Regions from separate parts of the Janthinobacterium sp. 75 genome, predicted to be linked through region 1. Evidence: predicted binding sites of a transcription regulator. Region 1 holds the regulator's gene; the other holds the start of a gene.

What was found. The regulator NrdR, encoded in region 1, represses ribonucleotide reductase genes. The targets are predictions, from matches to a motif close to CACNANATNTNGTG.
Region 2: the regulator NrdR is predicted to act here: its motif matches at 3,620-3,633, upstream of C8C89_RS21680 (ribonucleoside triphosphate reductase).

What each region holds. Positions count from the first base shown of each region.
Region 1 is NZ_SORD01000001.1:5,246,061-5,256,205, forward strand. It holds gene C8C89_RS23895 (PilC/PilY family type IV pilus protein) at 1-342, opposite strand, end outside; gene C8C89_RS23900 (pilus assembly protein) at 348-935, opposite strand; gene C8C89_RS23905 (PilW family protein) at 1,017-1,985, opposite strand; gene pilV (type IV pilus modification protein PilV) at 1,982-2,566, opposite strand; gene nrdR (transcriptional regulator NrdR) at 2,787-3,251, opposite strand; gene glyA (serine hydroxymethyltransferase) at 3,397-4,644, opposite strand; ZMP/ZTP riboswitch at 4,756-4,880, opposite strand; gene ybgC (tol-pal system-associated acyl-CoA thioesterase) at 5,196-5,597, shown strand; gene tolQ (protein TolQ) at 5,645-6,334, shown strand; gene C8C89_RS23935 (ExbD/TolR family protein) at 6,350-6,790, shown strand; gene tolA (cell envelope integrity protein TolA) at 6,839-7,867, shown strand; gene tolB (Tol-Pal system beta propeller repeat protein TolB) at 7,864-9,141, shown strand; gene pal (peptidoglycan-associated lipoprotein Pal) at 9,185-9,706, shown strand; gene ybgF (tol-pal system protein YbgF) at 9,842-10,145, shown strand, end outside.
Region 2 is NZ_SORD01000001.1:4,757,451-4,767,595, reverse strand. It holds gene C8C89_RS21695 (Pls/PosA family non-ribosomal peptide synthetase) at 1-785, opposite strand, end outside; gene C8C89_RS21690 (anaerobic ribonucleoside-triphosphate reductase activating protein) at 934-1,638, opposite strand; gene nrdD (anaerobic ribonucleoside-triphosphate reductase) at 1,631-1,828, opposite strand; gene C8C89_RS21680 (ribonucleoside triphosphate reductase) at 1,825-3,573, opposite strand; gene C8C89_RS21675 (hypothetical protein) at 3,692-4,108, opposite strand; gene C8C89_RS21670 (peptidase U32 family protein) at 4,273-5,307, shown strand; gene C8C89_RS21665 (U32 family peptidase) at 5,317-6,213, shown strand; gene C8C89_RS21660 (SCP2 sterol-binding domain-containing protein) at 6,234-6,761, shown strand; gene C8C89_RS21655 (heavy-metal-associated domain-containing protein) at 6,787-7,050, opposite strand; gene C8C89_RS21650 (transporter substrate-binding domain-containing protein) at 7,299-8,171, shown strand; gene C8C89_RS21645 (TolC family protein) at 8,552-9,976, shown strand; gene C8C89_RS21640 (HlyD family secretion protein) at 9,979-10,145, shown strand, end outside.

The DNA.
Region 1 (10,145 bases):
ATCGCCGCCGCAGCCGTGTAGCGCATCGGCCGGTTTCAGCACGGAGAAGTAAGCGGTCGCTACGCGCAAGTCCGGCAGCATGACGCCGTCCTTGCTGCGGTACGGATAGCTGTAGCACATGCGCGCATGAAAGTAACCGGCGTACTCGCGCTGCGGCGCATAGTCGCTGCCGTACGCAGCCGCAGCGGCCGCATGCGTGAAGGACAGGTTAAGCAACAGATTCGGCGGCACTCTGGCGCCCTGCAAGCCCGCGTCGGCCCGCGCCAGCGTCACCGTCGGCTGGGCCGCGACAGCGGCGCCAATAGCCAGGCAAGTCAGCAGTATCAAGCAGAAAGACCACATAGCCCTCATGGCCCCGCTCCCGCCGCCTCTTTGCGGTAGTAGCTTTGCAGCACGACTTGCGTGCTTTCTTGCGCGCCAAACCCCATGGCCGTGATGCGGTACACATAGCTTTCCGTGGCCAGGCCGCCGGCCACTGCCGCTGCCTGTGCGCCGGGCGGGTGGAACGGCAGCAGTTCGATGAGGTAGCGGGGCCGGCGAGACGGCAGGAAACCCTGCCCCGTCTGCATGACCGCGCCCGTAAACTGGCCATACGGTACCGCACGGCTTTCAGCGTCCGCGCCATCGAGGTCCATGCTCAGCCAGAGCGCCGGCGCATCCTCGGGCGCGGGCAGGCACAGGCCCAGTGCGCCCCCTTCGCCGCAGCCGGCGGCAAACCCTGCCGCACTGCCCGGCGCAAAGAGGCTTGCCCGGCCCGGCGCGCCAGGCAAGCCTTCGATATCGTTTTGCGCATCCACCAATGCCTCCTCCGCCGCCTGAAACGCGATCTGCCGGTCACGCTCGCCGCGTGCCGCCTTTTCGCCCTGCAAGGCCATCTGCGCCGCCGATATGCCCAGCAGCAAGATGATCACAAGCAGGCACAGCACATACACCATGGTGGCGCCACGCCCTTGCGCGCCCGGAATGCAGCAGCCAGGACAACAACGGACGCCCATGCAAGCCACGGTGGCGCCCGCCTATGCCGGCCCGTTGCGCAGCATGATGCTTGTCTGCACCAGTTGCCGCAGCCTGGAGCGCGTTGCTGCGGGCAAGGCCGCGCGCGCGATGCGCACGCCCGTGTCGCCGGCGCCGTGCGCTTCGGCATAAGCCTTGCCGAACAGGTCGAACTGCGCCGGTCCCAGTTCCGCCATCTTGTCCACCTGGCCCGCCTCGCCATGCAACAGCAGCGCCACGCGCACGCTGGCCACGCGCTTCCAGTGCGTGCGCCGGTAAAAATCGCGCTGGCGCGCGGCCGCATCCGCGCCCGCCAGCACCAGCGCCGCATCGTCGGCGTCGAGCGCGCTGGCATTGACATAGTGGTTCGCCACGCCGTCGGGCGGCGTATCCGTATCGAGGCCATACAGCACCTGGAAACTGTCGACGCCGCGGATAATGGCGTCCGCGCCCCAGCCGTTCGCGCCGCGATATTTGCAACGCAGCTCGCCTTCGCCATCGGCTCCCTGGGCCACATAGAAAATACTCCAGCCCCGCTGCGCCTCCGTTTGCGCGGCGCCCACGGCGAAGCCGGCGCAATTGAGCACGGATCCGTCGCCGCCCTCCTCCTTGCCGGCGCCGTAATAGCGCAGGGCCAGCACGTCGCTGCCCTGCACGGCGTCGGGCAGCGCGCCGCTGATGCCTTCGCTGTTCTTGCCCAGGCTACGCGCGTCGAGCCCGGCGATACTCGCGCTGTCGTAATCCGCATGGGCGACGGGCGCGGCGCTGCTGTCCCAGTTCACATACGCTGTCTGGCGCACGGCGCGGGCGATGGTGTCGAGTGCATAGCGGCCATTGTCATCCAGGCGCGCGCTGGCGGACTGCTCACCATAACTGCCGCTGGTAGCCAGCAGCACGGTACTGGCCGCCAGCATCAACAACGCGCCCAGCGACAGGGCCACCAGCAATTCAAGCAGGCTCATGCCGCGATGCCCGCGCAAGACAGTGTTCATGCGCCGCCTCCCCCAAGCTGGAATGCCAGCCTGGGCAACGATTCGCCTGCCGCATTCACTGCGGGTGATCCATTGGCCTGCCTGCCGCGCCAGCCCAGCTTGATGATGATGGGCGCGCCCTTGCCGCCGCTGCACGCCCAGTGCAAACCCTGGGCGGCGGCATCCCACGCGGCAAGGTCGCGGCAGATATGCAGCCGCGCGCCAGGCAAGGCCGACTGCAGCTGCTGTTTCCATTCGGCGATGTCGAATTGCGCCAGCTCGGCCGCGCTGCAGACGGCGGCGCCGAAGCAGCCGGGCGCGCCGCCGCCAGCCTCGGCGCCGTCCTCCGCCGCGTAGGCAACGCTCAGGTAGGGATTACCCGCATCGGGGCCATGCATGAGCACGCTGTTCGCCCGCATGCGTTCGGCCATGCCGGCGGCCAGTTGCACACCCGCCGACAACAGCGCCGACTCATGGCGCGCGCGCAGGGAACTCAGTTGCAGGATGCTGGCGCCCAGCAAGCCCAACGCCAACAGCAGCAGCGATACCAGCACCTCGACAAGGCTGCTGCCATCCATGGGACCACGCGTGCCACTGTGCATGAGCTTCTCCTGCCGACAGAATGTAACCAGGACGGGAGCCGCGCCGGCGCCCGGCCCACTTACACGATAGGCGCGCGCAAACAACCGCGTCTGCGCTAGCGCAAACAGCACGGCGATATGGTGAGAAAAACAGCGTTGGGATTGATCGGTCGCTTGCCAGGCGAACGCTGGCGTGATGAACACGGGGCGCAGGACCGGCCCCGTTTTCAATAAGGGGACATCAGGGCTTGCTGCGCGCCTGTCCCACTTCGGCAATCGCATCCTGGAACTCGGCCAGGTCTTCGAAATTCTTGTAGACGGAGGCGAAGCGGATGTAGGCGATCTTGTCCAGGCGCTTGAGTTCCTGCATGACGAGTTCGCCGATATAGCCGGAATCGACTTCGCGCAAGCCGCTGGTCAGCAATTTTTCCTGGATGGAAGCGATGGCCGTATCCACGGAGGCGGCCGCGACGGGACGCTTGCGCAAGGCCAGCATCAAACTGCCGCGCAACTTATCCGCAGCGAACTCCGTCCGGCTGCCATTCTTTTTGACGACGGCCGGCATGATAAGTTCAATGCGTTCGTAGGTGGTGAAGCGCTTGTCGCATTTACCGCAACGGCGGCGCCGCCGAATGGCATCCCCGTCCTCCGATACGCGCGTATCGAGGACCTGGGTGTCGCCGTGCTGGCAAAATGGACATTTCATGGGCTGGCTACAACTTTATAGTAATAATTACGGGAAATCGCCGCCCTTAAATGAAAGGGCGCCCGAATCACTCCGGGCGCCCTTGGGCACGACTGGAATGTGTCAGACAGAATCTTACTCTGTATGACACATTCTGGACAAATAATTACGCGGCGTACACCGGGTGTGCATCGGCCAGCACTTTCACGGCCGCTTTCACGCGCTCGATGGTGGCGGCGTCATGCGGATTGTCCAGCACGTCGGCGATCAGGTTGCCCACTTCTTCCGCTTGCGCTTCCTTGAAACCGCGCGTCGTCATCGCCGGGCTGCCCAGGCGGATGCCCGAGGTGACGAAAGGTTTTTGCGGATCGTTCGGGATGCCGTTCTTGTTGCAGGTGATGTGCGCGGAACCGAGGATGGCTTCGGCTTCCTTGCCCGTCAGGTTCTTGGCGCGCAGGTCGACCAGCATGACGTGCGATTCGGTGCCGCCGGAAACGATGCGCAGGCCGCGCTTGATCAGGGTTTTCGCCAGAACGTCGGCGTTCTTGACCACTTGCTTCTGGTATTCAACGAAGTCAGGGCTCAGTGCTTCCTTGAAGGCGACGGCCTTGCCGGCGATCACGTGCATCAGCGGGCCGCCCTGAATGCCAGGGAAGATGGCCGAGTTGATGGCTTTTTCGTGTTCAGCCTTCATCAGGATGATGCCGCCGCGAGGGCCGCGCAAGGACTTATGCGTGGTCGAGGTGACGAAGTCGGCGAACGGCACCGGATTCGGGTACAGGCCGGCGGCGATCAAGCCGGCGTAGTGGGCCATGTCGACCATGAAGTAGGCGCCCACTTCCTTGGCGATCTTGCCGAAACGCTCGAAGTCGATCTTTTTCGAGAACGCCGACGCGCCGGCGATGATCAGCTTGGGCTTGCGTTCGCGGGCCAGGCGCTCCATAGCCTCGTAGTCGATGTCTTCTTCCGCCGTCAAGCCATACGATACGACGTCGAACCATTTACCGGACATGTTCAGCGGCATGCCGTGGGTCAGGTGGCCGCCTTCGGCCAGCGACATACCCATGATCAGGTCGCCTGGTTTCAGCACGGCAAAGAACACGCCCTGGTTCGCCTGCGAGCCGGAGTTCGGCTGCACATTCGCGCATTCGGCGCCGAACAGCTGTTTTACACGGTCGATGGCCAGTTGCTCGGCCACGTCGACGTATTCGCAGCCACCATAGTAGCGCTTGCCTGGATAGCCTTCGGCATATTTATTCGTCAGCTGCGAGCCTTGCGCTTCCATTACGGCCGGCGATGTGTAGTTCTCCGACGCGATCAGTTCGATGTGGTCGTGCTGGCGCGTGTTCTCTTTTTGAATGACGGCGAACAATTCAGGGTCGACGTTGGCGAGGGTGTGATCTTTTGCAAACATGTAAAAACTCCAAGGATGAGGGTGCTTGTACTGGCAGGTTGGATCGAATGAGGGGAGCCGGCGTTAATTGAATAACAACATTGGACAGGCAGCCTCTTCGTGCTTTTCCATAGTGGCTACCCAGGCGAACGGCTGATGAAAAATCTCACGTTTCCCGGTGGGTGCCCACCTTTCGCCGGTTTGCCGATCACCATCCAGGGAGATCGCCCGACTTTTCGCCAGTCACGTGAGACGTAATGGAAATCAAATTGTAAGTTAAGTGCCCAAATTGAGCAAGGAATGCAACCGTGCAGCTATAATCGCCGCGCGCCATCGCAGCCCGGGCATGGCCACAGACCGCCCCGGGGCGTGCCTGCGGCTCTTAAGCTGAACTTAAACCTGGCTGCGGCATGTAAGCGTATGTTACGAAGCTTGCCATTATGCACCCCCGATTTACAATGCTGCGGTGCAACTTATATGCAGCTTTTGCATAGCTTTCCAGCAAGCGCCCACCGTCACAAGAAGAAAAATCGCGTAAAATGTTGCTCAATCTCACTACTGGCGCAATAAACATGCCTTCAGTCTTTACCTGGAACGTACGTGTCTACTATGAAGACACCGACGCCGGCGGCATCGTCTATTACGCAAATTACCTGAAATTCTTCGAACGTGCGCGTACCGAATGGCTGCGCGCCATCGACGTGGGCCAGCAGGAGCTGCTGGAACAGCACGACGCGATGTTCGTTGTCAAAAGCGTCAACGCCGACTATCATGCGCCAGCCAGGCTCGATGACACGGTAAGATTAACCTTAAGCATAGAAAAGATGGGGCGCGCCTCCATCGTTTTCCTGCAACAAGCCTGGTGCGGCGAGCGCCTGCTGAACACGGCCCGCGTCAAGATCGGCTGCGTCGACTCGGCATTGCGCCCGCGCGCCGTGCCTGATGCAGTGGCGGCCCGCATGCGCGCCGCCTGAGCCCTACCCGCCACCCCCGGACAATTCACCCAACAGACTGCCAGCCAATGAACGTTACACAAGATCTTTCTTTCCTCGCGCTCATCACCAATGCCCATTTGATCGTGCAACTGATCATGGCCCTGCTGCTGCTGATTTCCCTGACCAGCTGGACCTACATTTTCCGCAAGATGTTTGCCGTGCGCCAGGCGCGCAAGCAAACCATCGAATTCGAACGCAGCTTCTGGGCCGGCGGCAACCTGCATGCGCTGCATCAAAACGCCAGCGGCAACCGCGACCAGAGCGGCGCGCTGGCCCGCATCTTCGACGCCGGCATGGGCGAATTCATCAAGGGCAAGGCATCCTATGGTTCGCGCGAAGCGCTGGACGTGGGCGCCGTGCTCGACGGTGCCCGCCGCGCCATGCGCGCCGCCTTCCAGCGTGAAATGGACGTGCTCGAATCGCATCTGGCCTTCCTCGCTTCCGTCGGTTCCGTCTCGCCCTACATCGGCCTGCTCGGTACCGTCTGGGGCATCATGAACGCCTTCCGCGGCCTGGCCAACGTGCAGCAAGCCACCCTGGCCGCCGTCGCGCCCGGCATTGCCGAAGCGCTGATCGCCACCGCCATCGGCCTGTTCGCGGCAATTCCCGCCGTCGTCGCCTACAACCGTTTTTCGCATGACATCGACCGCCTGGCGATCCGTTTCGAGAGCTTCGTCGAGGAATTCTCCAACATCTTGCAGCGCCAGTCGCGCTAAGAGGGAGCAGCGTTCATGGGTTCCTCATTCAATAGCGGCGGCATGCGCGGCGGCCGTGGCCGCAAGTTCAAGTCCGAGATCAACGTCGTGCCGTACATCGACGTGATGCTGGTGCTGCTGATCATCTTCATGGTCATGCCGTCGTCGAACAATCCCAGCGTGGTGAACTTGCCCAACGCGGAAAGGTCGGCGAAGCCGCCCGATGACTATATCCAGATCGTGCTCAAACCGAATGGTTCGCTGTCGATCGGCGTCATCGGCAAGGAACAGTTGTCGCCGGAAACGGAACCGAACCGCGACGCCCTGCTGCGCAAGCTGCGCGGTTTGCACGAGAGCAATCCCGACTATCCCGTGATGATTGCGGGCGACAAGGAAAGCAAGTACGACGATGTGATCCAGCTCATTTCGGAAGCGAAAAAAATGGGCATTACCCGCGTCGGCCTGGCCACCAAGTAAGCACAGCATCCTGTTTCCAGACTTGACCGTTTTTAGATAGACTAGACTTTGCAGACCAAACAAATCGACCATGTACTCGGCAAGCCCTACAGCGTGCCGCGCGAACGCAGCCGCTGGCCCTCGCTGGGCCTGGCGCTGGCGATGCACCTTGGCCTGCTGTTTTTCCTGTGGGTGGGCGTACACTGGCAAAATACGGAACCCGTCGCCGTCGAAGCGGAAGTGTGGGACCTGAAAGTGCAGACGGCAGCGCCGCCGCCCGACGTGGCGACGGAACCGGAGCCGACACCGGCGCCGCCACCGGAACCGCAAGTGGAACAGCCGGCCCCGCCGCCACCGCCGCCGGTGGCAGCACCCGAGCCGAAGGTCGACCTGCGCGAGGCGGAGATCGCCCTGGAACGCAAGAAGGCCAAGCTGAAAGAAGAAAAAGAGAAAGCGGCAGCGGAAGAGCGCCGCAAGCAGGAACTGAAGGAACGCGAGGAAGAAAAGCGCGAACTGGAGAAACAGAAGCAGAAAGAAAAAGACAAGGCTGAAAAGCTGGAAAAAGAAAAGGTCGACAAACTGGCGAAAGCCAAAGAAGCCAAAGAAGCCAAAGAGAAAGAAAAAGCGGCGGAAGAAAAAGCCGAGAAAGAACTGTCCGATAAAAAAGCGGCGGCGGAAAAAGCAGCCAAAGCCAAGAAAGCGGCGGCGGAAAATGCCGCCGCCGCCAAAATCCGTGCCGATGATATGAAGCGGATGATGGCGCAGGCAGGCAATGGCACAACGGGCACGGCCGAGAAAGCGACCGCGCCGCGCAAGGACAGCGGCTATGTCGCTGCCCTGACGAGCAAGATCAAGAGCAATATCGCGTACAGCGGTAGCACGGACGTGCCGGGCAACCCGCGCGCCGTGTTCAAGATCGAGCAACTGCCAACTGGGGAAATTATTTCGGTCCGAAAGATTAAAAGTAGCGGCCTGCCGGCGTATGACAGCTCGGTGGAAAACGCCATTAATAAATCGTCGCCACTGCCGAAGAAAAAAGACGGCACCGTGGAACGCGAGATTGAACTCATATTCGAGATGAAGGATTTGCCTAAATGATGACCATGAAAAAAATGAGCTATGTCGTGCTCTGTGCCGGCCTGATGCTGGGAGCCTCTGGCGCCCAGGCGCAGCTGCGCGTGGAGATTACAGGGATCGGCAGCAACCAGATCCCGGTAGCTGTCGCCAGCTTTGTCAATGAATCGGCGGCGCCGCAATCGCTGTCGGGCATCATCAAGGCCGACCTTGCACGCAGCGGCGTGTTCAAGCTGATCGACGCCGATGCGCCCGTGTCGGAAACGGCGCCCGTCAGCTACGACCAATGGAAGTCGCGCGGCGCAGACGCGCTGGCAGCCGGCACCGTGCAAAGCATGGCCGATGGCCGCCTGGACGTGCGCTACAAGCTGTTCGACACAATCAAGGGCACCCAGATCTCCAGCATGAACAATGCGGCCGCGCCGCAGTTCAACCGCCTGCTGGCGCACAAAATTGCCGATGACATCTATGAGAAGCTGACGGGCGTCAAAGGCGCATTCGCCACGCGCATCGCCTACGTCACGCAATCGGGCCGCGAATACCGCCTGGAAGTGGCCGACGCCGATGGCGAAGGCATCCAGGTCGCCCTGCGCTCGAATGAGCCTATCATTTCGCCATCGTGGTCGCCGGATGGCACCAAGGTGGCGTATGTGTCGTTTGAAAAGAAAAAGCCCATCGTTTACGTGCAAAATCTGGTGACGCGCCAGCGCACCATCGTATCGAATGAAAAAGGCAGCAATTCTGCGCCCACCTGGAGCCCGGACGGTTCGCGCCTTGCCGTGGCCCTGTCGCGCGATGGCCATACCCAGGTCTATACCGTCAATGCCGACGGCAGCGGCTTGCGCCGCGTCAGCAACAGCAGCGGCATCGATACGGAACCTCAGTTCTCGGCCGATGGACAAAGCATTTACTTCACCAGCGATCGCAGCGGCGGACCACAAATCTATCGCATGTCGGTCAGCGGCGGCGAAGCCAAGCGCGTGACGTTTGGCGGCTCCTACAACATCAGCCCGCGGATTTCATCCGACGGGAAGACTCTCGCTTATATTTCCCGTCGCGACGGCAATTTCCAGCTCTACGCGCTCGACCTGGCTAGTGGCCAGGAACTGCGTCTGTCGGACACCGCCAACGACGAATCACCGAGCTTTTCGCCCAACGGGAAATATATTATGTACGCGACCGAATCCGGACGACGCAAGTCGCTGGCAGTGGTATCGGTGGATGGCCGCGTCAAACAGCGTTTGACTACGCAAGCTGGCAATATCAAGGAGCCCACCTGGGGTCCTTTTATGAAGTAAATGCTGTACAGTTTCACCTTTAACCATGACCCGGAGAATAAAAATGAGTAACTTTAAAAGTTTGGCTTTCATCGCCGCTACCGCAGCCCTGCTGTCCGCCTGCAGCACCCCAGTCAAAGTCGCAGAGACCCCAGTGGTTGAGCGCGCTCCTGAAAAAGTCGCAGCTCCAGTTGACACCCGTCAAGTTCAGCCAGTAACGACCGCATCGGTCGATCCACTGGACGATCCAAAAGGCGTGCTGGCTAACCGCAGCATCTACTTCGACTTCAACAAATACGTCGTGCGCGAAGCGGACACCCCAGTCGTGCAAAACCACGCCGCCTACCTGGTAAAAACCCCGGCACGCAAGATCCTGATCCAAGGTAACACCGATGAACGCGGTGGCGCTGAGTACAACCTGGCCCTGGGCCAGAAACGTGCTGAAGCCGTGCGCAAGTCGATGGCCGCCCTGGGCGTGCCAGAAGGCCAAATGGAAGCCGTGTCGCTGGGCAAAGAAAAGCCTAAAGCACAAGGCAGCAACGAAGCAGCATGGGCTGAAAACCGCCGCGCTGACATCGTTTATTGATGTTCATGGGTGAGCGCTGCAGCATTGACGCTTACCTAACTGGCCAGTCATAGGCATAATAATGGGGCGCAGCGCGGTGATTCACCGCCCGGCGCCCCGTTTGCATGTTTTGCGTAACCTTTGAAAGCCCGACCCATGATGACATTCTCGAAAGCCGGCGTCGCCGCCGCCTTGATGGCCGCGTTTGCCTACCTGCCCCTGCACGCCAACGCCGCCCTGTTCGACGACGACGAAGCGCGCAAGGCCATCCTGGAGCTGCGCGCCAAGGTGGACGCCATGGCGCGCGACCTGAACGGCCGCATCGACACCAAGGCGGACAAGACCAGCACCTTGAGCCTGCTCAACCAGCACGACCAGACCATGCAAGAGATCGCCCGCCTGCGCGGCCAGATCGAAGTACTGGGCAACGACCTGGCGAACACGCAAAAGCGCCAGAAGG
Region 2 (10,145 bases), 490 kb from region 1:
GCGCGCGGCAAGGCTTCCGGGTCACCCGAGATATCCTTGGGTCCCAGCCACAGGGTGGCGCCCACCAGGTAGGCGATCCAGATTTCTTCGAACGACATGTCGAAGGCGACGGAAAAGCCCTGGTAGACGGTGTCGGCCTGCGTCACTTCCAGCACGGCGTTTTCGCTGCGCAGGAAGTGGCAGATGCTGCGCTGATTGATCAATATGCCCTTGGGCTTGCCCGTGGAGCCGGAGGTGTAGATTACATACGCCGGGTGTTCGGGCAGCACGGCGCCGCGCGCGGGCAAGTGTTCGCCCGGTGCGGCGGGGGCCAGCAGGCTTTCCGCCGTCCATACGGGGCGTTTAATGCCAGCATCAGACAGGCGCGGCGCGAACTGCGTACAGCTGACGACGCCAGCGCCATTGGCGTCATCGAGGCACACCTGCAGGCGCTCGACGGGCGTGTCTTCATCGACGGGCAGCCAGGCGGCACCCGCCTTGGCAATCGCCGCCTGCATCAGCAGCAGAGGGGCCCCGCGCGGCAGCCACAGGCCCACGATGTCGCCGGGCTTGACGCCGGCCGCCACCAGGCGCGACGCGGCCAGACCCGCCTGGGCATCGAGTTCCGCATACGTGATGCGGCGCTCGCCATCGATCAGGGCGATCTGTCCAGGGCAGCGGCGGGCGGTCGCTTCGAGCAGGTCGGCCAGCACTTCCTCGCGCAGCAGATCCGGTCGCGGCGGGCCGTACAGGATATCGGCGTGGGTGGAAGGGATGCCTGGGCTGACTGCGGTGAAATCGTTCATGGATGACGCTTATCTGTAATGCTGTGTGAGGAATCTGACGGGCTGCACGTGGTGCGCAACACAGTTGATACATTACAGCACGCAAGACTTTTCAGCGTTGCAGAACGGGTAATTTTGTGGGGCTTTCAGCAATTATGTGGCGACTAGCTCAATTGCCATGATTACGGAATGTAAAACGGGGAAACATGGCGCCGATTTGCGCCACGGTGCGCGCCGCAGGATAGCCGTGCAGGGGGCGCCCGGCCAGCGCCGTATCCAGGCAGCCTTCGGCGCGGAACTGCTGCAGCACGTAGTTGTCGACGCCTTTGGCGGCCAGGGTGGTGGCCAGGGCCAGCAGCTGTTCGTCCGGCAGCAAGTCCGGGTGGGTGGTGGTGCGGCATTCGTAGGCGACGCCGCTGGCGAGGATGGCGTCCAGGCAGGCGCGCGCCGGGTCGCCGCTGCCGGCCACGCGGGTCACATGACGATAGTCGGCAAACGGCGCCTTGATGTCGAAGCCCACCCAATCGACCAGGGGCAGCACTTCCTGCAGGCGCTGCGGATAGATGCAAGCCGTGTGCAGGCCGACGCCGAACCCCAGTTCCCTGACGTCCTGCATGGCGCGCGCCAGCGCCGGGTCCATGCACGCCTCGCCGCCGCTGAAGACGACGGCGTCGACCAGGCCCACGCGGCGGCGCAGCCAGGTCAGTACGTCCTGCCAGGGCATGGTGCCCTGCGGCGTGCGCGTCTGCAGATGGGGATTGTGGCAATAGCCGCAACGCCAGGGGCAGCCCTGCACGAAGACCACGGCGGCCAGTTTGCCCGGGTAGTCGGTGGCGGAAAAGGGCGTCAGGCCGCCCACTTTCAACTCAGCCATGGCAGGCGGGCTGGCCAAGCCGGGCGCTCGCTTCCGTAAAATACTGGCGCTCGTGGAATTCGCCCTGCTTGCCGATGTTGAACGAGGCGACAGGACGGTGGTAGCCCATCACGCGGGTCCAGATTTCGCAGCGCTGGCGTTCGGTGTCGAGCAGGGTGATGGCGGGAGTGAAGTCGGGACGTGCATTCATGGCGTTTCCTCAAGTGATGGAGCAGGGTGGGCTTGCTTGCGGGCGATCAGTTCCGCGTCGCAGGTGGGGCAGAATTCATGTTTGCCGGCCAGGTAGCCATGGCGCGGACAGATGGAAAACGTGGGCGTGACCGTGATGTAGGGCAGCGAAAAGCGGCTCAGGGCGCGTTTCACCAGTTCGCGGCAGGCATTCGCGTCCGACAGCGCTTCCGTCATGTACAGGTGCAGCACCGTGCCGCCCGTGTACTTGCGCTGCAGCGCGTCCTGCAATTCCAGCGCCTCGAACGGGTCGTCCGTGTGGCCCACGGGCAGCTGCGACGAGTTCGTGTAATACGGGTTGTCGACGGTGCCGGCCTGCAGGATGGCGGGATAGCGCTTGCGGTCTTCGCGGGCAAAGCGGTAGGTGGTGCCCTCGGCCGGCGTCGCTTCCAGGTTATACATATGGCCCGTTTCTTCCTGGAATTGCACCATGCGGGCGCGCACGTGGTCGAGCAGGCGCACGGCCAGCGCATGGCCTTCCGGTGCCGTGATGTCGTAAGCGTCGCCGCTGAAATTGCGGATCATTTCATTGATGCCGTTCACGCCCAGAGTGGAAAAGTGATTGCGCAGGGTACCCAGGTAACGCTTCGTGTAGGGAAACAGGCCTTGCTGCATCAATTCCTCGATGGTGCTGCGCTTGATTTCCAGGCTGGTCTTGCCCAGTTCCAGCAGGCGGTCCAGGTCCGCCATCAACGCCGCTTCGTCGCCGCGCCACAAATGGCCCAGGCGCGCGCAGTTGATGGTCACCACGCCCAGGGAGCCCGTCTGCTCGGCGGAACCGAACAGGCCATTGCCCCGTTTCAGCAGTTCGCGCAAGTCCAGTTGCAATCGGCAGCACATGGAGCGGATCATGTTCGGCTTGAGTTCCGAATTGATGAAATTCTGGAAGTAGGGCAGGCCGTAGCGGGCTGTCATCTCGAACAGGCGTTCGGCATTTTCGCTATGCCAGTCGAAATCCTCGGTGATGTTATAGGTGGGGATGGGGAAGGTGAAGACGCGGCCTTTGGCGTCGCCCGCCATCATGATCTCGATGTAGGCGCGGTTGATCATGTCCATCTCCGCCTGCAGCTCGCCATAGCTGAAGTCCATCTCCTGGCCGGCGATGACGGGAATCTGCTCGCGCAGGTCGTCCGGGCAGACCCAGTCGAAGGTGAGGTTGGTAAACGGCGTCTGCGTGCCCCAGCGCGATGGCACGTTGAGGTTGAAGATCAGCTCCTGCATATGCTGGCGCACGTCTTCGTAGCGCAGGCTGTCCTTGCGGATGTAGGGTGCCATGTAGGTGTCGAAGGAGCTGAACGCCTGGGCGCCGGCCCATTCATTTTGCAGGGTGCCCAGAAAATTGACGATCTGGCCGATGGCGCTCGACATGTGTTTCGGCGGACCCGATTCGATCTTGCCCGGCACGCCATTCAAGCCTTCATGCAGCAGGGTGCGCAGCGACCAGCCGGCGCAATAGCCGGCCAGCATGTCGAGGTCGTGGATGTGCAGCGCCGCTTCGCGGTGCGCCGCGCCCACTGCCGGCGGATACACCTGGTCCAGCCAGTAGTTGGCGATGACCTTGCCCGACACATTGAGGATCAGTCCACCCAGGGAATACCCCTGGTTGGCATTGGCGTTCACGCGCCAGTCGCGCCGTTCCAGGTATTCATTGATGGACGCGGCGACATCGACCTGGCCGCGTGTGGGGGAAACTGCATTCGTCGTCATGAAACCTCCAATAAACACAACATGCGGTGTTTTTATGAAGGTTATCCACTAAATGTAGTGCGGTCAAAGGTGGCGTGCAAGCGATTCGCATATCCTTGATCCAGGTGAAAAAACCACCTCAGCCGGTTTTGTTCCAGCGTGTTTCGCGCAGGATCAGCCAGCTCGCGCAAAAGAACGCGGCGCCGCAGGCGGCGATGCTGGCGACGGAGGCGGGCAGCACGTGGGTCCAGATTTCCAGCGGCGTATAGGTGCTCCAGCTGGCCACGCGCGCGTCGAACGTGGCGTAGTTCGCCAGCAGCCAGTAGATGGCCAGCAGGCCCGTGCAGATGGCGGCCTGACGCAGCAGCGGCATTTGACGGCGCGCGAACACGGCCAGCAGGAACAGCAGCAGCACGCCCGGATAGGCGCCCAGTACTTCCGGCGACAGCACGGAGATGGTCCCTGCGTCATAGCCATCGGTCGGGCCGGCCCACTGCACTTGCAGCGCGGTGAGGAACAGGGTCAGAAGGAAAATCAGCAGCGGTTTGCGGGTCATGGTGGGAACTGAAACAGGAGGAAAGATGGGCATTTTACAGCCAGGTCAAGCAAGTTGAAGGTGCGCCAGCCATGCATGCATTCCTTCACCTGCGTCAAGGACTGGGCGGCATGGGCGGGGCTATAGTCTGCACCCTGAGCCGATACAGGACTGTGAACATCATGATGCTTGAATCAACCACCGCCACCCGCGTGGCCGGACCGCTGGAACTGGTCTGCCCCGCCGGCAGCCTGCCTGCCTTGAAAGCGGCTGTCGACAATGGCGCCGATACCGTTTACCTGGGCTTTCGCGACGCCACCAATGCGCGCAATTTCGCCGGCCTCAATTTCGACGAGAAGGCCATCGCCGAAGGCGTGCGCTACGCCCACCAGTATGGACGCAAGGTGCTGCTGGCACTGAATACCTATCCGCAGCCGCACAGCTGGGCCGTGTGGCGCAGCGCCATCGACCGTGCCGCCGCGGCGGGCATCGACGCCATGATCGTCGCCGACCCGGGCCTTATGGCCTACGCGGCCCAGCACCAGCCGCAGCTGCGCCTGCATTTGTCTGTGCAGGGCTCGGCCACGAATTATGAAGCGATCAACTTCTATCACGAGCACTTCGGCATCGCCCGCGCCGTGCTGCCGCGCGTGCTGTCGATGGCGCAGGTGGAGCAATTGATCAGCAAGACGGAGGTGGAGATCGAAGTATTCGGCTTCGGCAGCCTGTGCGTGATGGTCGAAGGGCGCTGCGCACTATCGTCGTATGCGACGGGCGAGGCGCCGAATACGCACGGCGTGTGCTCGCCGGCGAAATCCGTGCGCTGGCTGGAAACGCCGAACGGTCTGGAATCGCGCCTGAACGGCGTGCTGATCGACCGCTATGCGCCAGGCGAAAACGCCAGCTATCCCACCCTGTGCAAGGGGCGTTTCGAAGTCAATGACGAAGAATATTACGCGATCGAGGAACCGGCCAGCCTGAACACCCTGGCGCTGCTGCCGCAACTGATCGCCATGGGCGTGCGCGCCGTGAAAATCGAAGGGCGCCAACGCAGTCCCGCCTACGTGGCCCAGGTCACGCGCGTGTGGCGCGAAGCGATCGACGCCTGCCGCGAAGGCAATCCACGCTATGCCGTCAAGCCGGGCTGGATGGCGGCCATGGACAAGCTGGCAGAAGGTCAGCAGCACACCTTGGGCGCTTATCATAGATCTTGGAAATAGAGGATGAACATGCTGAAGCTTTCTTTGGGTCCTTTGCTGTACTACTGGCCGCGCGCCACGGTCTTCGAGTTTTACCAGCAGATCGCCGGCACCGCCGTCGATATCGTGTATCTGGGCGAAACCGTGTGCTCGCGTCGGCATGAGCTGCGCCTGGCCGACTGGCTCGATATCGCCGACCTGCTGGCCGCTGCCGGCAAGGAGGTGGTGCTGTCGACGCAGGCGCTGATCGAGGCGGGCGCCGAACTGGCGACCCTGCGCCGCATCACGGGCAATGGCCGCTATACGGTCGAGGCCAACGACATGGGCGCCGTGCACTGCATGGAAAAGGGCGCGCCCTTTGTCGCCGGCCCCCATCTGAACTTGTTCAATGGCCCCAGCCTGCAACTGCTGGCGCGCCTGGGCGCGCGGCGCTGGGTGATGCCGCTGGAAATGGGGCAGACGGCGCTGGCCGAAATGCAGCGCCAGAAACCGGAAGGGCTGGAGACGGAAGTCTTTGCCTACGGCCGCATGCCGCTGGCGTTTTCCGCCCGCTGTTTCACGGCGCGCAACCGCAACCTGCCGAAGGACGATTGCGGCTATAGCTGCCTGGAAGAGCCGGACGGCCTGCTGCTGCGCACGCGCGACGAGGTGCCCTTCCTCGTACTGAATGGCACGCAGACGCAGTCGGCACTAGTCTATAACCTGGTGCGCGAACTCGACGCCATGCGCGACATGGGCGTGGCGGTGGCGCGTATCAGCCCGCAGGCGATGCATACGGAACAAGTCATCGCCATCTTTGACCGCGCCCGCCGCGGCCAGGTCAGCGGCGTGGGCGCCCAGGCCCAGCTGGCGGCCTGCCAGCCCGCCGGCGCCTGCGACGGCTACTGGCATGGCCAGCCCGGCATGGAACAGCACGCCGCCCATTGAACGCATTGAAAGGAAGCACCATGCAAGATCAACTGGAAAGACTGGCCGTCCCTGCCAAGCCTCCCACGAACAAGCCCGCCATGTCGTACCGGCTGCCCGAGCCGCTGGCCGAATTGCTGTCCAAGCTGCCGCCGTATCCCGCCTCCTGGCTGTTCGTGCAAGGCTTGAATCGCTTGCTGGCGCCGCAATTGCCCGACGATGTGCGCTGCAGCCTGGAAGGACGCAGCCTGCGCTTGCGCCTGTTGGACGCGGGCATCGCCTTCGATTTCGAGTGGCAGGGCACCGTGTTCGTGGCCGAGCGTTATGTGGACGTGCCGGACCTGTGCATCGCCGCCAGCGTGCACGATTTGATGCTGATGGCGCGGCGCCAGGAAGATCCGGACACGCTGTTCTTCAGCCGCCGCCTGAGCCTGGAAGGCGATACGGAGCTGGGCTTGCTGTTCAAGAATACGCTAGACGCCATCGAGCTGCCGCCATTCGACCTGCAGGCGCTGGGGCCGCGCCGCGTGCTGGCGCATCTGCGCGACCGGGGTGCGCGGGGAGGGTGAGCGGGGAGCTGGCGGCAGCAGGCGTTCAGTGGCGGCAGTGGCCGCAGGCGCCGCTGCACGAGGCCAGCTGTTCTACCGCCGTCGTCTCGCCCATGAAGCCGGCGTCATTGACGGCGGCCAGTAGGCGTTCCTGCGTGGCCAGCCGTTCGTCAAATTGCACCGTGGCACCGTGGCGCGCCAGAGAGACGCACACGGTGGCCACGCCGGTGACGGCTTCGAGCGCGCCCGTGAGCCTGTCGGCGCAGCCTTCGTGATCCATCCCGATAATATTCAAGCGCGCTGTTTGCATGGGTTCCTCTTGTTTTTCAAATAAAAAACAGCGTAGGCGAGGGGCGTGCATGCCGTCCAGAGCGGCACGCAAGATTTATTTTTTTATTTACGAGTTTATTGATCTGGATTAACTCCCACCCCTCTTGCTTGGTCCGAAGTTGTTGTTTTTGTTTACATAGTCTGCCTATTCCAGTCGACAAGCACAGCATGCTGCGCGATACTGTCATTCTGATAAGAACGCTATGAAAGCGCTGGAAAGGAGGGGCCATGCAGCGCCGCCCCCTGCTCATGCTTGCCGGCCTGTGGCCGTTGGGCGCCGCCGCCGTCAATGCGCGGCTGCCGCCGCTACCGCTCGTATATCCGCGCCACCAGGCGCTCAATGATCCGCAGCAAGGTTACGTGACGGCCTTGCTGCAAATGGCGCTGGCGCGTTCGGGCCAGGCGTATGCATTGCGCCGTTCGGAACTGCGCATGGTGCAGACGCGTGCCATGCAGGAAATCGCCACGGCGTCGGGCAGCGTCGATGTCGTCTGGGCCATGACGAGCCGCGCGCGCGAAACGCAATTGTTGCCGGTGCGCATCCCCATCGACCGGGGCCTGATCGGCTGGCGCGTGGCGCTGATCCAGGCGCGCCAGCCGCAGCTGCTGCGGTCCGTACGCAGCATCACCGCCCTGGCGCGGCTGTCTGCCGGCCAGATGCGCGACTGGCCCGACTCCGCCATCCTGCAGGCGAACGGCTTGCGCCTCGATACCTCGAGCACCTACGAAGGCCTGTTCCAGCAACTGGCGGCAGGGCGCATCGATTACTTTCCCCGTTCCGTAATCGAGGTGCAAAGCGAGTTGGCCAGCCATGCGCAATTGCCGCTGGCACTCGATGCCCATCTGGTCATCCGCTACCCGGCGGCGCTGTATTTTTTTGTCGGCAAGCACCGGCCGGAACTGGTACGTCACATTGAAATCGGGCTGGAAACCATGCTCGCCGATGGCAGTTTCGCGCAGCTGTTCCAGCGGCATTTTGGTCGTCTCGCAGATGGCTTGAAGCTGTCCCATCGGTACGTGCTGGAACTGGCCAATCCTGACTTGCCCGAGGAGACGCCGCTGGTGCGCAAGGCACTCTGGTATCGTCCAAACCATTACTAGTCACGCCCTTGCAGGCGCAGAGGATCCTGTTCTTTCTGTTCTCCCCGATGAATGAAGAGCAAAAGTACAAGTAGTCGATGAAGCGCTGGCCGCGCAAATGCATGGCGCGGAGTTTTCGCAGGGGCGGCTGAACGGGATGAAGCCGAACGACGCGGCGTTCCGCCTGGCCGAGGAAACGGGCGTCAAGTAGGCGAAGCAGCAAGTGGGTAGCTGCTTGCTCCAAGTCAAGCGGGCACCCCGCAAGAGGCGCCCGTTTTGACATGGCAGCTACCGTAACCAATAGTGCAGGCTGGAATAGACATCCGTAGATATAATTGCTATTGTGAAAGTATAAACATGGCAACCCCGTGCTTTCCCCTCATTCATTGACTGGACGCTACATGGGCAGATTGCAAGGACACTTATCAGTATTGCTGGCGAGCGCGCTAGGCGCGGCCCTGCCCGCCCTGGCGCAGATGCCGGGCGGTGCGCCGCTGACCTTCAGCGAAGCGCTGCAGCAAGCGGCAAAGGCTTCGGGCGCCGTGCAGGGCGCCGCGCTCGACGTGCGCGCAAAAACACTCAAAGCGGAAGCCTTGTCGAATATCGACGGACCTTCCGTGGACTTGACGGCGTTTCGCGGCCGTCTGTCGACGGATTTGAGTATCGATACGAGCGGTTTGTCGGGCGTGGTGGGCGGTATCGAATCAGTGCTGCCGCCCATCCCCGGCTTGCCCACGCCGCACATCCCCAATTCCCTGAACCGCGAAGTGGTGACGGATTTGACCTCGTTCGGCTTGCTGGGCATGTGGCCCATCTACACGGGCGGGCGCCTGGACGCCGTCAAGGGACTCGCTTCCAGCCTGACCCTGGCCGCACAGGCGGAGCGCACGGAAGCGGAAGAGCAACTGGCTACCCTGGTGGCGCAGCGCTATTTCCAGTTGTTGCTGGCCAAGCGTGTGGTGGCCGTGCGGGCCGAAGTGACGGTCGGCGTGACGCAGCACCAGCGCGACGCGGCCAAGCTGGAAAAGGGCGGCCTGATTTCGCGCGCGGAACGCTTGCGCGCCGACGTGGCCCTGGATAGCGCCCGCAGCGAGGAAGCGCAGGCGCGCAGCGATGAGGAAATCGCGCAAGTGGCGCTCGACCGTTTGCTTGCCGTCAACACGCAAGTGCGGCCCAGCACGCCGCTGTTCGTCAATAGCTTGCCCGTTGGCACCTTGCAATCGTTCATCAGCACGGGCATGCGCGAAAACGCGAACTGGAAAAAGATCGACAGCAAGCGCGTGCAGGCCGAGCAAGCCTTGAAGTTGCATGGCAAGGAATACGCGCCCACCGTGTTTGCCATCGGTAACTACAATTTGAATCGCGGCAACGAAAAACTCGTGCGCTCAAACTGGGCCGTCGGCCTGGTCGTGTCCGTGCCGCTGGTGCACCGCATCAATACAGGCAAGATGATCGCCGCCGCCAAGCTCGACCAGGAGCGGGTGGAAGTGGTGGCGCGCCAGGCTGAGCGAGACATTTCCACTCTGATCGAAAAGAACTGGCGCGCGCTGGAAAACGCCCGCATCCAGTATCTGTCCACGGCGTCGTCGGTGGAGCTGGCGCGCGAAAATATCCGTTTGCAAACGGTGGCCTTCCAGCAAGGGCAAGTGACCTCGCTGGAAGTCGTCGACGCGCGCCTGAACCTGGCCAAGGTGGAAACGCAGCGAGCGCAGACTGCCTATAACTATGTGATGGGGCTGGCGCAATTGCTGGAAGCGACAGGCGAGACGCAGCGCCTGGGCAGCCTGGCCGCTGCGGCCGATATCCAATTACCTGTGGACAAATAATAATGAGTACCTCCAAAAAACCATTGGCCATCGGCGCCGCCCTCATTGTTCTGGCCTTCGTGGGCTGGGGCCTGTACCAGGCATTTCAGCCGCAGCGCCTGCCTTTGCAGGGACAGATGGATGCGCAGGAAGTCAATGTGTCGTCGAAAGTGCCGGGCAGGGTGGGCGA